Regions from separate parts of the Caballeronia sp. AZ1_KS37 genome, predicted to be linked through region 2. Evidence: riboswitches for the same ligand, from Rfam matches in the RefSeq annotation. Region 2 holds a riboswitch; the other holds the start of a gene.
What was found. A riboswitch is a leader RNA that binds a small molecule or an ion and turns the genes downstream of it on or off. The one in region 2 is predicted to bind cobalamin.
Positions count from the first base shown of each region.

Region 1 (7,617 bases), on a different contig from region 2:
TCGTTCACATAGGCATCGGTGACCAGCGCGTACTGATGATCCGACACGACGCGCGCGGTGGCGTCGTAGCCGAACAGGTAGTCGACGGTCGCCGCGAGTTCGGACGCGCCCTTGTAACCGTGCCGCTTCACGCCATCGATCCACTTCGGATTGACCACGCGTGAACGCACCACGCGCGCAATCTCTTCGTTCAGCGTGCGAACGCGCGGCGCAGCGGGATTGCTGTGATCGGCGTTATACGTCTGCGGCTGCACGCCCGACAGATAGCGCACGGCCGCGACCATGCCGCCCTGGAACTGGTGATAGTCGTTCGAATCGAGCAGATCGTGTTCGCGATTGTCCTGGTTCTGCACGACGACATCGAGCGTCGATAGCCGCGCGCCGAAGCTCGCGCGTGCTTCGACGCCATCGCCCGATTGCGAATACGCGTAGCCGCCCGCGCTTTGATACGCGGCGGAAAGATCCGCATCGGTCTGCCATTGCTTTGCGTCGATCAGTTCCTGCAGACCCGCGCCGTATGCGCCCGGCTTCGTGCTGAACACGCGCCAGCCCGCTCGACGCCGCGCGTCCTTCGTCTCGATGCCGCGCGCGATCAGCTCGTCGCGCTCACGAAGGATGCGCGCGCGGATCGGGTTGACATCGGCGGGCTCGTCGTCCAATTCGGCGACGGCCTGCACCGCCGCATCGAAGAGATGAATGAGATTCGCGAACGCATCGCGGAAGAAGCCCGATACGCGCAATGTCACATCGATGCGCGGCCGGTTGAAGATCGAGATCGGCAGAATCTCGAAGTCGGTCACGCGATGACTGCCCGCCGCCCACTTGGGCCGCACGCCGATCAACGCGAACGCCTGCGCGATATCGTCGCCGCCGGTCCGCATCGTCGCCGTGCCCCACACCGACAAGCCGATTGCCCGCGGAAAATCGCCGTGATCCTGCACATGGCGTTCGACCAAGGCGTTCGCCGACTTTACGCCGAGCGACCATGCGGCTTGCGTCGGCAATGCGCGCGTATCGACGGAATAGAAGTTGCGGCCGGTGGGCAGCACGTCCGGTCTGCCGCGCGAAGGCGAGCCGCTCGGACCCGGCGGCACGAAACGGCCTTCGAGACCTCGCTTCAGTTGCGTCAGCTCTTGCGGGCCGCACGCATCGAGCCGCGCGAGCACATCGCCACGCAGACGTTCGAGCACGAGCGATGCACGCGGTCCGGGCGCGGCTGCGTCAGCATCGGACAATAGTTGCATCGCTAACGATTCGAGGCGCTCGCGCGTATCGCCTTGATGACGCCACGGCGCTTCGCTCACATCGGCAAGTGCTTGCGGACGCGGGCCGGTCCACGGCGCGGCCCAATCCGCATCGAGCGGATCGAAGATATCGGGCAATTGCAGATCCCGTGCGATCGCGACGATCAGGCTCGCGTTCGCGCCCTGCCCGTCGCCGATCGGAAAGCGGCCGAGCGCGAGCAGCGTGTCGCGTCGTTGCACGCCTTGCGGCGAGACACCGAATACATGCAGGCCGTCGCGAATCTGCGCTTCCTTCAGTTCGCAGAGATAGGCATCGGCGCGCGTGAGCAACGCGTCTTCACCCACGGTATCGCGTGGCGCATCCAGCCCGAGTTCCTCGTGCAGCCGGTTCTCGACGATGTTCGCGAGAATCGTCTTGCGCAGCAGCTTCGCGCGGCGCACATCGACCATCAACGCTTCGTAGTATTCGTCGACCTGACGCTCGAGATCCTGCAATGGCCCATAGTTCTCGGCGCGCGTGAGCGGCGGCATCAGATGATCGATGATCACGGCCTGCGCGCGGCGCTTCGCCTGACTGCCTTCGCCCGGATCGTTGACGATGAACGGATAGAGATGCGGCATCGGTCCGAGAATCGCATCCGGCCAGCACGATGACGACAACGCGACGCTCTTTCCCGGCAGCCATTCGAGATTGCCGTGCTTGCCGACATGCACGAGCGCATCCGCCTGAAAGCGCAGACGCAGCCAGAAGTAGAACGCGAGATAGGAATGCGGCGGCACGAGTTCGGCATCGTGATAGCTCGCGTAATCGTTGCGCTGCCGCGAACGCGAAGGCTGAATGCCGATGAACACTTCCCCGCAGCGATAGCCCGCGATCATGAAACGGCCGCGTCTGATCGTCGGGTCGTCTTCGGGTGCGCCCCAGGTTTTTTCGAGCGCGGCGCGCGCATCGGCGGGCAGTGTGCGATACGCGTCGAGATAGTCATCGAGCGAAAGACTCTGCAACGCAGGGCGCATATCGCGGACGACGGGATCGTTGGTCACGCCTTCCGTCAACGCGGCGATGAGCGCATCGCCGTTCGGCGGCATCGTGCCGACGCGATAGCCTTCTCGCGCGAGCATCGACAGAATGTTGATCGCGGATGCAGGCGTATCGAGTCCCACGCCATTGCCGATGCGCCCTTCGCTCGCCGGGTAGTTCGCCAGCACGAGCGCGATGCGCTTCTGCGCGTTCGGCGTATGACGCAGCTTGGACCAACGCCGGCTCAGTTCGGCGACGAAGCGCACGCGCTCCGCGTCGGCCTGATAGCGCACGACATCCACCTGCGTATGCTTGCAGTGATATGCGAGCCCCTTGAAACTCACGGCGCGCGTGATGATGCGGCCATCGACTTCGGGAAGCGCGACATGCATGGCGACGTCGCGCGAATTCAGGCCGTGATTGTCCTTCTGCCAGTCATCGCGATTGCCGCCGCTCAGGATGACTTGCAGCACGGGCGCATCGCCCGCGACTTCGAATGCTTCGTCCTCGCCGATCACGCTCGCCGCAAAAGCCGTCGTGTTCAATACGAGCGATGCGCGATGCTGCGCGCACAAACGCTCGACCACTTCGCGGCTCACGCTTTCCTTGAGCGACGAAATCGCGATCGGCAACGGATTCATGCCTTCTTTTTCGAGCGCTTCGATGAGCGCATCGAACACGGCCGTATTGCCCGATTGCAAATGCGCGCGGTAAAACAGAATCGCGGCGACGCTCGCGCCTTCGGTCCAGCGCGCCTGCCAGTCGTCGATGACCGCGATATCGCGCTCGGGATGATAGATCGCGACGGCGGGCAGCGGACTCGGCGGCTGCGGCTCGCGCCCGAAGCCGAACGCGCGATGCGCGATCGCGCGTAGAAACTCCTCGGCATTGCGCGCGCCGCCTTCGCGCAGATAGCGCGACAGCTCGCGGCAAAACGCTGCATCGGCCGTGCTCTTGCCGATAAGATTCGGGTCCTCGGTGAGATCGCCCGAAAACATCGCGAGCATCTGCTTGCGCTCTTTCGCGAGCGCGACGAGCCGCTCGATGCCGTACGGCCAGTACGATTCGCCGCCGAGATGATCGACGATCACGACCTTCGCGTGACGCAATACATCGTCGACATAGAAATCGACCGATGCGGGCTGACGCAGAAACGATTGATTCGCGAGCCGCACGTCGGGAAAGCCGGGCTCGAGACGCGGAAACGCGCTCGCGAGCAACGCGAGCGTCGTATCGGCGGAGCTGAGCACGACGATCGGCGCGCTCGTCTGATCGATACGCATGACGCCCTGCGCGTCGTCGACGAAGCCTCCCGGCGTCGTGCGGAGCAGATGCATCGCGGTTACGCCTGCACGGGCGCGCTCGCGAGCGCGGCGTCGAACGCGCGTTGCAGCGTCGCGCGTTCGAGGTCTTCGCCGATCAGCACGAAGCGGCTTTGGGTCTTCGCTTCGCCCGCTTCCCAGCGGCGGTCGAAGTAACTGTCGAAGCGTCGTCCGACGCCTTGCACGACGAGCCGCATCGCCGCGCCCGGCAACGCAGCGAAACCCTTCACGCGATAGATCGTGTGCTGCTCGACGAGCGCATGCAGCGCGGCCAGCGCCTGCTCGCGCGATTCGACGTTGCCATGCACGACGACCGAATCGAACTCGTCATGATGATGATCGGCGTGGCCTGCTTCATCGGGCGAACCGTGATGATCGTGCCGCAAATGAATCGTCTCTTCCGATGCGGATTCGAGACCGAGCAATGTATGCACATCGAGCCTGCCCATCTGCGCGGGCACGATCTTCACTTCGGGCGGAATCTCGGGCCGCACGAGCGCTTCGACCTTTCGCAGCGCTTCATCATCCATGAGATCGGTCTTGTTGACGATGACGAGATCGGCAGACGAAAGCTGGTCCTCGAACAATTCATGCAGCGGCGATTCGTGATCGAGATTGGGATCGGCCTTGCGTTGCGCATCGACGGCGACGGGATTCGCCGCGAACTGACCGCTCGCGGCAGCGGGTCCATCGACCACGGTCACGACGGCATCGACGGTGAATGCGTTCTTGATCGACGGCCAGTTGAACGCCTGCACGAGCGGCTTCGGCAAAGCGAGACCGGACGTTTCGATCAGCACGTGATCGATGCTCTCGCGCCGCTCGACGAGTTGTTCCATGAGCGGATAGAACTCTTCCTGCACGGTGCAGCAGAGACAACCGTTCGCGAGCTCGTACAGATTGCGGTCTTTCGAGCCGGCTTCATCCTCGCAACCGATGCCGCAACCCTTCAAGATCTCCCCGTCGATGCCGAGCTCGCCGAACTCGTTGACGATCACCGCGATGCGCTTGCCTTGCGCATTGGAGAGGATATGCCGCATCAGTGTGGTCTTGCCGCTGCCGAGAAAGCCGGTCACGACCGTGACGGGAATCTTGCGGGTTTGCATCGTCGCTCCGTGGCTTCGGTTGCATGCGCTTCATGTCGCGCGATGCCTGGCAACGCGGCTGGATGAAAGAGAAACGCACGCTTTTATGGATCATGGGCCGCGCCGCATCCCCGCGACAGCAAGCCCCGCTCAAAGTCTGGCCGGTATCCGGGCTGACGACGACGCCGCTTCGCCTTCCCGCGCGTTTCTCACGCGCAGTGGCCTCGAAGCCGGCTTCCCGTACACGCGATGAAAATGCCGTGCGCGGTGAATCGCTTACCGTTGCGGGGGCAGCGCAGGTTGACGTGCGTTCGACGAATCGAAAGGAACGCGCCCTGCTTCCCGTTTAACTGCGCACGAGAGAATCCGCGCGCGAGCACCAAAACTGCGTGAAAGTCTAGGCCCGGCGGGCGCGAGCGTCAAGAAAGGTGGTAAGGTCGGCGCACATGGAATTCGTCATCGCCCACATGAATCAGCCCGCTGTCACGCGTCTTGCCGTGGGGATCGGCTGCACGCGGGGCGCGAGCGCCGACGCAATCGAGCACGCCGTGCGCGGCGCTTTGGGCACGCTTGCGTTCGGCGACATCGCCATCATCGCGAGCATCGACGCGAAACGGCACGAGGCGGGACTGCTCGCGTTCTGCGAGCGTCATCGTCTGACATTGCGCTTCTACGGCGCCGATGAAATCGCGCAAGCGCCGCGCACGGCGATATCGCATCATGCAATGGCGCATATGAACGTCGATGGCGTATGCGAGCCTTGCGCGCTGCTCGCGGGCAACGCGCGAACGCTCATCGTGCCAAAGACGATCGATTGTGGCGTAACCGTCGCGATCGCAGCGATGCATGCGCCCCGCGCGAACGGAACATGAATACCGGTCTTGCGGTCGTGCGCGGACGCGGCGTTTCGGCGAGCGGCTTCGCCACGACCGGTTTGAACTTGTCGCGGCAAAGCCAGACGAGAACGCCAAGCGCGACGAGTTCCAGATAGAGATAGAGCGCGTCCATTTGCTTGCTCCTCAAGTCGGTGATTACGTTGATTGCATGATGCCTGCCGTCTGTTAGCGCAGAATTAAGCCGCCGCCTGTTGTACGATACGGCCGTCTTTCTCTGGAGCTCCCGTGAAAACCGATACCGAATCGCATCTGCGCATGACCCAGCGCCGCAAGGAAGGCCACGAGAAAAAGCAGGCCGCCGCCGATCACGAGAAAGGCCTTTTGATCGTGAATACCGGCAACGGCAAGGGCAAGACAACGGCCGCGTTCGGCATGGCGGTGCGCGTGCTCGGACACGGCATGAAGCTCGGCGTCGTGCAGTTCATCAAGGGCGCGCTGCATACATCGGAGCGCGATTTCCTCGGCGCAATCGCGCATTGCGATTTCGTCACCATGGGAGATGGCTACACCTGGAACACGCAGAATCGCGAAGCCGACATGGCCACCGCGCGCAAGGGCTGGAACGAAGCGCGCCGCATGATCGAGAGCGGCGAATATCAGATGGTCGTGCTCGACGAACTCAACACCGTGCTCAAGTACGAGTATCTGCCGCTCGATGAAGTGCTCGACGTGCTGAAGGCGCGGCCCGCGATGCTGCATGTCGTCGTGACCGGTCGCCACGCGCCCGATGCGTTGATCGAACTTGCCGATCTCGTCACGGAAATGCGGCTCGTGAAGCATCCGTATCGCGAGCAAGGCGTGAAAGCGCAACGCGGCGTCGAGTTCTGAGCGATGCCCGACTGCCCCGCTCTCTTCATCGGCGCGAGTGCGTCGCATCAAGGCAAGACCACGGTGACGGCGGCGCTTGCGCGTCATCACGCGCGCCGAGGCCTGACGGTACGCGTGTTCAAGACCGGCCCGGATTTTCTCGATCCGATGATTCTCGAACGCGCATGCGGCGCGCCCGTTTATTCGCTGCATCTGTCGATGGTCGGGCTCGATGCGTGCCGCGCGTTGCTCGCCAAGGCCGCGCGCGAGGCCGATCTCATTCTCATCGAAGGCGTGATGGGTCTCTTCGACGGCACGCCGAGCAGCGCCGATCTGGCCGCCACGTTCAACGTACCGGTGCTCGCGGTGATCGGCGCGCACGGCATGGCGCAGACGTTCGGCGCCATCGCGTTCGGGCTCGCGCGTTATCGCGAAGATGTGCCCTTTCATGGCGTGCTCGCGAATCGCGTTGCATCGGCGCGTCATGCGCAGATGTTGTCGGAGACTATCCCCGTCGACTTGCGTTATTGCGGCCATCTGTCGAATGCGGACGATATCGCCTTGCCCGAGCGTCATCTCGGTCTCACGCAGCCCGATGAAATCGCGGGCCTCGACGCACGGCTCGACCGCGCCGCCGATGCAATCGCGCAAACGACGCTCGCCGATCTTCCGCCGCCCGTTCATTTCGACGATGCGACGCTGCCCGCGCCGCCGCGTCTGCTCGACGGCGCGCATATCGCCATCGCTCGCGATGCGGCGTTCTCGTTCGTGTATCCGGCGAATGTCGATGTGCTCATCGCCATGGGCGCGCGCATCAGCACGTTTTCTCCGCTCGCCGACGAACCCGCGCCGCACGATGCCGACGCGCTCTATCTTCCCGGCGGCTATCCCGAGCTGCATGCCGCGGCGCTCGCTTCGAACGAACGCGCGCGTGCATCGGTCGTTGCGCACGTCGAGCGAGCGAAGCCCGTGGTCGCGGAATGCGGCGGCATGCTGTATCTGCTCGACACGCTGACCGACATCGAAGGCACGCGGCATGCGATGCTCGGCATCCTTCCCGGCGACGCGGCGATGCAACGCAAGCTGTCGCGCCTCGCGATGCAGCGCATCGACACGACGCATGGCGCGATGACCGGTCACACATTCCACTACTCGACGCTCGACACGCCAATGCAGCCGGCACTCAAGGCCGCTCATGCCACGACCGGCACCGAAGGCGAAGCGCTCTATCGGCATGGTTCG
Region 1 covers NZ_JALQDP010000030.1:425,911-433,527, forward strand. Annotated here, with positions in the region: gene cobN (cobaltochelatase subunit CobN) at 1-3,602, opposite strand, end outside; gene cobW (cobalamin biosynthesis protein CobW) at 3,608-4,693, opposite strand; cobalamin riboswitch at 4,815-5,072, opposite strand; gene NCS00_RS18245 (cobalamin biosynthesis protein) at 5,119-5,544, shown strand; gene cobO (cob(I)yrinic acid a,c-diamide adenosyltransferase) at 5,794-6,396, shown strand; gene NCS00_RS18255 (cobyrinic acid a,c-diamide synthase CobB) at 6,400-7,617, shown strand, end outside.
Region 1: it holds a riboswitch for cobalamin, as region 2 does, so the genes downstream of both, cobW (cobalamin biosynthesis protein CobW) here and NCS00_RS03590 (TonB-dependent receptor domain-containing protein) in region 2, are expected to answer to the same signal.

Region 2 (7,617 bases):
CATCGACGGCGATCTGATCAATCGGCCGACGCCGCGGCTTGCGCTGGGCGCGGATGAGCTGTGCCGCGATTTGGAAATCGCGCGCGAGCGGAGGACGAAGTAGTCAGGCGTTCCACCGCACAAGCAGCCACTGCCCGCGCACGCGCCTGAACCACGCGATCCCGCCGAAATCGAGCGGCCATTGCAACGCCGATTCACGCGCGACGCCGAGCAGATGCGCAGCAAGCACGCGCACGACGCCCGCATGCGCGACGACATGCACGGCCCGTTCATCGACACACGTCGCATCGAACCACGCGATCACGCGATGCGCGAACTGCGCGAGACTCTCGCCGCCGTGCGGACGCGCATGGGCGATATCGTCGGCCCATGCATCGATCAGCGCGCGATCGATCGCGTCCCACGCGCGTCCTTCCCACGCGCCGAAGTGCATCTCGGCCAGACGTGCGTCGGGATGAACGTCGCCGCCCAGCGCACGCGCGATCGAAGCGCAACGCACGAGCGGACTCGCGTGCCATCCATCGACGCATGGGGGCACGTTCAGCGCCTTCATGCGCGCCGTCAACGCGCTCGCCGATTCGCGCGCATCGCGCTGCAAAGGCACATCGGTTTGCCCGTAGCAAACGCCCGCATCGACGGCGACTTCCGGATGCCGGATCAGGACGAGATCCATGCGAGCCCTATGAGATAGATCGCGATCTCGAACACTTGCTGCGCGAAACCGAGGCAATCGCCCGTGTAACCGCCGATGCGCCGGACGAAGTACCGTCCGATGAACAAGCGCAGAACCATCAGCGCGACGATCGTCACGCACGCGAGCTTCCAGTCGGTCACGAAGAGCCACAGCAGGCCGAACGCGAGCGCCAGCGCGAACGACGACACGCTCATGCGCTGCGCGACCGGCTTCGCCTTGCCTTCGGCGCGCACGTAATCGAGCGTGACGAGATAGCTGATTGCGAACGCGCGGCTCGCGGCGTGCGCGGCGATCATCGTCCACGCGACGCGTTGCGGCGGCAATGCGGCGAGCGTCTGCCATTTCAGCGCGAGCGCGATCATCAACGCAATCGCGCCGAACGCGCCGATGCGCGAGTCGTGCATGATGCGTAACGCGTCCTCGCGCGTGTATGCGCCGCCGAAGGCATCGACGCAATCGGCGAGTCCGTCTTCGTGAAACGCGCCGGTCAAGACGAGCGTCGCGGCCATCGAAAGCAGCACCGCGATGCCCGCCGGAAACACGCGCAACGCCGCGAGATACACCAGCGCCGCGACGCCGCCGACCATCGCGCCGACGAGCGGAAAATAGCGCGCCGCCGCGTTCAGATAGTCGCGCTCGAAGCCGACCCAGCGCGGCACCGGCACGCGCGTGAAATAGCCGAGCGCGGTGAAGAAATAGCGCAGTTCGTCGAGCGGGCGCATCTCAGTCGGCTTTATTCGAGACGCCCGCCGACTCGAAGCTCGCCATTTCGTCGACGAACGCGACGGCCGCGCGCAGGATCGGCAACGCGAGCGCCGCGCCCGTGCCTTCGCCCAGACGCAACTCGAGTTGCAGCAGCGGCGCGGCACCGAAATGCGCGAGCATCCGGCGATGCCCCGTCTCGTTCGATGCATGTGCGAACACGCAATAGTCGAGCACGTCAGGCGCGATCTTCGATGCAACCAGCAACGCGGAAGTCGCGATGAAACCATCGACGAGTATCGTCATGCCCGCGCACGCGGCGGCGAGATACGCGCCCGTCATCATCGCGATTTCGAAGCCGCCGAAGGTCGCGAGCGTGTCGATCGCATCGCCTTCATCGCGATGCAGCGCGAGCGCTTTAGACAGCACCTCGCGCTTGTGCGCGAGTCCTCGCTCGTCGAGACCGGTGCCGCGCCCGACGCACTCGTCGATCGAAAGAACGCACAGACGGCTCATCAAACATGCCGCCGCCGACGTATTCGCGATGCCCATTTCGCCGAAGCCGATCACGTTCGTGCCGAGCGACGCGTGATGCCGCACGCGCGCCGCGCCCCGCGCGATGCCTTCGAGCGCGGTCTCGCGCGACATCGCGCGTTCGTGCGCGAAGTTGCGCGTGCCGAGCCCGAGCGACAGACGCTCGTATCCATGATCGATGGGAATCGGCGTCGCGACGCCCGCATCGACGACTTCGAGCGTCATGCCGACCGAGCGCGACAGCGCGTTGATCGCAGCGCCGCCCGCCAGAAAATTCGCGACCATCTGCGCGGTCACTTCCTGCGGATACGAGCTCACGCCCTCTTTCGCGATGCCGTGATCGCCCGCGAAGACGATCATCGCGGGACGCTCGATGCGCGGCTTCGCCGTGCGTTGAATCAGGCCCATTTGCAGCGCGATGTCTTCGAGCCGCCCGAGACTGCCGGGCGGCTTCGTCTTCGTGTCGATGATGCGGCGCAGTTCGCCTTCGATGGCGCGGTCGAGCGCGCGGGGCATCGGGATGCCGTTATTCGTGGACATCGGAATTCCTTTCATGAGCGAGGGATGGAAGGCACGAGCGCTTCGTGCTCGCCATCGCGAATCAACGCGAGCGGATAGCCGAATGCGGCGCTCGCGCGTTCGGCCGTGAGCACGTCGGCGACGAGTCCCGCATGAGCGCCGCCGTTGCCGTCGAGCAGAAGCGCGTGTGTCGCGAAACGGCGCGCGAGATTCAGATCGTGGCACGAGAAGATTACGGTGCGCTTGTGCGCGCGCGCCGCGTCGCGCAACGCGTGCAGGCAATCGATCTGATGATGCAGGTCGAGATGCGAAAGCGGTTCGTCGAGCAACAGCAGCGGCGCGTTCTGGCACAGCACGGCGGCGAGCGCGACACGCTGGCGTTCGCCGCCGGAAAGCGTCAGCACGTCGCGCGACGCGAACGATGCGAGACCCAACGTTTCGAGCGCGGCGTGCGCGGCGGCGCGATCCTCGTCGCTCTCCCAGCCCCAGCCGGTGAGATGCGGAAAGCGGTTGAGCAGCACGGTATCGAGCACGCTCGCGCTGAAGGCGTCGTGCGCGGCTTGCGGCATCAAAGCGCGTGCGCGCGCGAGTTCCGTCGCGCGCCATGACGCGAGCGCGCGGCCGTCGAGCGACACGCTGCCCGATGCGGCTTTCGCAATCCCGGCGAGCACGTTGATGAGCGTCGTCTTGCCCGCGCCGTTCGGCCCGGCGATGCACCACATTTCGCCCGCTTCGATCGACTGCGTGAGCCCGTCGATGAGCGTGCGCTTATCCGCGCGAAGCACGATGGCGTCGAGCCGCAAAATCATCGCGGCCTCCGCAGCAGCATCCACAGGAACATCGGGACGCCGATCAATGCCGTGACGACGCCGACCGGCAATTGCGCGGGCGCGATCACCGTGCGCGCGACGAGATCGGCGGCCATCACCGCGAGTCCGCCCGCGAGCGCGGCGGCGGGCACGAGCATGCGCTGATCGTTGCCGAACGCGAGGCGCAACAGATGCGGCACGACGAGCCCGACGAAGCCGATGGTGCCCGCCGTCGTCACGGCGGCCGCCGCCGCGATCGATGCGACGAGATACACGCGCAGACGCAAGCGCTCGACCGGCACGCCGAGCGCGCGCGCGGTCGTATCGCCGCGCAAGAGCACGTTCAGTTGCGGTGCGACGGGAACGATGACCGCGAGCACGACGGCGAGCGCGATCAGCGCGGGCCATGGCGCCGCCGCGCCGTTGAGATCGCCCGTCAGCCAGAAGATCATGCCGCGCAAACGGTTCTCGGGCGCGACGCTCAGGATCAGCGTGATGAGCGCGCCCCATCCCGATGCGATCACGACACCCGTCAGCAAGAGCCTCGGCGATGCGTCCTGTCCGCTTTGCCACAAGTCCTTGCGCGCGAGTCCGAGGACCAGAACGATCGATGCGAACGCGCCCGCGCAAGCCGCGATATCGACGCCCCACCACGGCAGCGACCCGAGCATCGCGGCAAGCGCGAAGGTTGCCGCGCCGCCGGATACGCCGAGCACGTACGGTTCCGCCAGCGGATTGCGCAACAGCACTTGCAGCAGCGCGCCGGCGAACGCGAGCAATGCGCCCGACGCGAAGCCCGCGAGCGCGCGCGGCAGACGCAAGGTCAGCACGATGTCATCGGCGATATCGGGCGTCGCCGAGTGCGCGTGAAAGAGCGCGCCGATCGCGCGCGATACGGGCAATGCGACGCTGCCCATCGCGAGCGACGCGACCAGCACGACGAGCGTCGCTGCGCCGAGCGCGATCCAGATCGCGGTGGCGCGGCTCGCGTTCATCGCGCGCGGACGTTCAGCCACGCGGCTCACGACGGATGCCAGCCCAACGTGATGTACGCGCCGCGTCGTGGCGTGTTGTACGAGTACGCAAGTTCATAGTCCTTGTCGAACAGGTTGTCGATGCGCGCCGTGACGTACCACGACTTCGAGATGTCGTAGCGCGCCGACAGATTCACGATGCCGTAGCCCGCGAGCGTCGAATCGTAATCGCTGCGTTGACCGCTCACGATCCATTCGCCACCGACGCGCCACGGCCCGATCGTGCGATGCGCCGTCAGCGTCGCGAAATGCCGCGCGCGCCGCGTCAAATCCTCGTGATTCGTTTCGTCGACGGGATTCTGGAACGTGACGCCCGCGCGCACATCCGTTGCGCCGACGTGCCCCGCCCACGATCCCTCGATGCCCTGCACCTTCGCGCGCCCGACGTTCTGCGCGACATAGTAGAAGCCGCCGTCGGACACGTAATCGATCAAATTCGAATAGCGCGTCTGAAAAAGCGTCACGCGCACCACGCCGAGCGCATTCGATGCGTACTGCAACGCCGCCTCGACCGAATGACTCCGCTCCGGCTGAATCGACGGATTGCCGCTCAGCGGATAGTAGAGATCGTCGAAGCTCGGCGCGCGAAACGAGGCCGAATAGCTCGCGCTCGCCTTCCAGTGCGCGTCGAAGTTATACGCGTAGCCCAGATAGTAGCTGTTCGCGCCGCCGAAATCGGAATACTGATCGCGGCGCAGATTCGCCTGCAACTCGTTCGCGCCGACGTGCCCCACGTAACCCGCGAACATCGAATTCACATGACGGTCGGGCGCGCTGAACTGATGGGAATCGAGCGTCTGATCGAGATGCTCGTAGCCGAAGAGCAGCTTGTGCGCGTCGCTGATCCGCACGTCGTTCTGCCACGTATATTGCCGGTTCTCCGAATCGAAACGGCTCGTATAGACGCCGTTCTGCTCGATGTTCGCGCGGTCCTGTCCCTGCGCGATCGTGAAGTGCGCCGTCCAGTTATCCGTGACGCGGCCGTTCGCAAACACCGACGCCGAGCGCACGCGATCGTGCGTTTCGTTGATATCCGTCGGCTGGCCATAGGCATCGTCGAAACTGTTGATGCCGTTCGATTGCAGGAAGCGCACGCCCGCGTCCCACTTGTCGCTGAACTTGTGACGCAGCGTCGCCGCGACGCTCTCGTTCAGATAGCCGTTCGCGTTCGGATTGGCGCCGGGCGCGATTCCCGGATCGATCGACGAGAAGCCGTCGGTTTTCTCGCGCGAGACGTTCACGCTGAAGGTCGTGCGGCCGTCCTTGTCGAGCGCGCCGCTCACGCCCGCCGATTGCCGCTGCGTGTGATAGCTGCCGTACTCGGCCTCGAAGTTGAAGCGCGGCGGATGCGCCTCGCCTTCCTTCGTGAAGATCTGCACGACGCCGCCAATCGCATTCGATCCATAGAGCGCCGACACGTTGCCGTTCACGACCTCGACGCGCCCGATCTGGTCGAGCATCAATTGCGATAGCTGTGCCGCGCCGAGCGACGCCGATTCGACGCGCACGCCGTCGATCAGCACGAGCGATTGCGACGACGCCGCACCGCGTATGAAAAGCCCCGAGTTCGAGCCCGGTCCGCCGTTGCGCGTGATCTGCACGCCGGGCGCGAGCGCGACGAGTCCGAGCGCGTCGCTTGCGTTTGCATCGGCGATGTCCTGCTCGTCAAAAAGCGATGTCTGCGGAATCGATTCGGCAAGCGGCTGCGGCGCGCGCGTCGATGTGACGACGACGGGCGCAAGCGTTTGCGTGCTGTCTTCCGTCTGGGCCGCCTGTGCAGCGCCGGCGAACGGCAAGGCGCCGATGGCCGCAACGAGCGCGCCATGACGGGAGAGACCGCTTCTGAGCGCGGCCAGTGGCAATACCATGTGTGAAGTGTTCCGTTTCGCGTGAGCGCGACCCCGCTCCCCGCGAGGACGATGCGCGACGAACGCACCGCGCCATGCGCGCCGATGCGTCGGACTCCGGCCGGTATCCGGGCTGGCGATCAATCGTCTCGCCTTCCCGCGCATGGCGCGCAGTGGCATCGACACGTTTCTTGCAGTCGCGCGCGTGCGACGAATTTCGACACGCTCGCGCGGCAAAAACGCGCATGAGACGACTTGCAACTTGCGTTGCGGTCGCTTACCGTTGCGGGGGCAGCACAGGTTGGCTCGTCGTCGATTGCGGCGACTTCGCTCCCTGTTTCCCGTTTGACTGCATCCACGAGATCCGCGGATGCGAGCACCAAAAGTGCGGCAAGTGTAGGAGCGCGGTTCGGGGCCGTCAAGAAAACCGCGCGGCCAGACTGGCGCGGCGCATGACGAATCGAACGAGAAGCGAAAGAGAAGCGGCCGGCCTGTCATCACGAGCGTTGCGGGGCGCTCGCGTTTTCTGCACACGAATGCATCGCGACATGCGCTTGATTCGAAGGATTAAGCGCTAGATCGCGTGTTGTTACGTCTCGAAACGAGACATTTATCGGAAGCTCCGTTGAACCGCGCTAAAATGCGAGGTCTTTAGAGGACGCAGCACATGCTCAACGAACTCGAATCACTGTCAGGAAACATCGGCCGGCTGATCCAGATCAGCGAGCGCCACAAGCAGGCGCATCAAGCGCTGCAGGAACAACTCGAACAGCTGCGCGCCGACTATGCGAACGTGCAGGCCGAGCTCGCGCAAGTGCGCGAAGAGCGCGATACGCTGCAGTCCGAACGCGATTCGCTGTCCGCGAAAATCGACGACGCGCAAATCCGCCTGAACGCGATTCTCGAAAAGCTGCCGCGCGGCAAGTCCGCGCAACATGCCGAGTCCGACAATCAACTCGATCTCCTCGAAGCCGATTCCCAGGAAGCACATGAAACGGAATTGCACGGCGAGCATCATCAGGGAGAGAAGGCATGACGACCACGCAGATCGAAGTATCCATTCTCGGGCAGCCGTATCGTCTCGCGTGCTCGCCGGAAACCGAAGGCGCATTGCGTGAAGCCGTCGCGCGCGTCGACGCCGAAATGAACAAAGTGCGCAATGCAAGCAGCGTGCGCGGCACGGATCGCATCGCGGTGATGGCGGCGCTTTCGCTGGCGTCGGAATTGCTTAAGCTGCAGGACAGCGTGCGTCACGGCGAGGCCTTCCCCGCCGAAGAAATCCGCCGCACGATGCACTCGATGAACGAGCAATTGGGCGCGGTCATTGCGCAACACGAAGCGCAATAAGGCAGATGCGCGTCGAGTCAATCAGCGCGCAATGTCAATCGAAAAAAGAAACCGCCGAAGTAGCGTGAAGAGGCTGCAGAAGGCAAACGATTGGTGTAGAGTGACGTTTCCCTGCCTGGTACGCCAAGGTC
Region 2 covers NZ_JALQDP010000002.1:91,311-98,927, reverse strand. Annotated here, with positions in the region: gene NCS00_RS03620 (cobalamin-binding protein) at 1-103, shown strand, start outside; gene NCS00_RS03615 (histidine phosphatase family protein) at 104-673, opposite strand; gene NCS00_RS03610 (adenosylcobinamide-GDP ribazoletransferase) at 658-1,416, opposite strand; gene cobT (nicotinate-nucleotide--dimethylbenzimidazole phosphoribosyltransferase) at 1,418-2,470, opposite strand; gene NCS00_RS03600 (ABC transporter ATP-binding protein) at 2,482-3,258, opposite strand; gene NCS00_RS03595 (FecCD family ABC transporter permease) at 3,255-4,283, opposite strand; gene NCS00_RS03590 (TonB-dependent receptor domain-containing protein) at 4,280-6,160, opposite strand; cobalamin riboswitch at 6,242-6,539, opposite strand; gene NCS00_RS03585 (ATPase) at 6,807-7,175, shown strand; gene NCS00_RS03580 (cell division protein ZapA) at 7,172-7,486, shown strand; RNA gene ssrS (6S RNA) at 7,592-7,617, shown strand, end outside.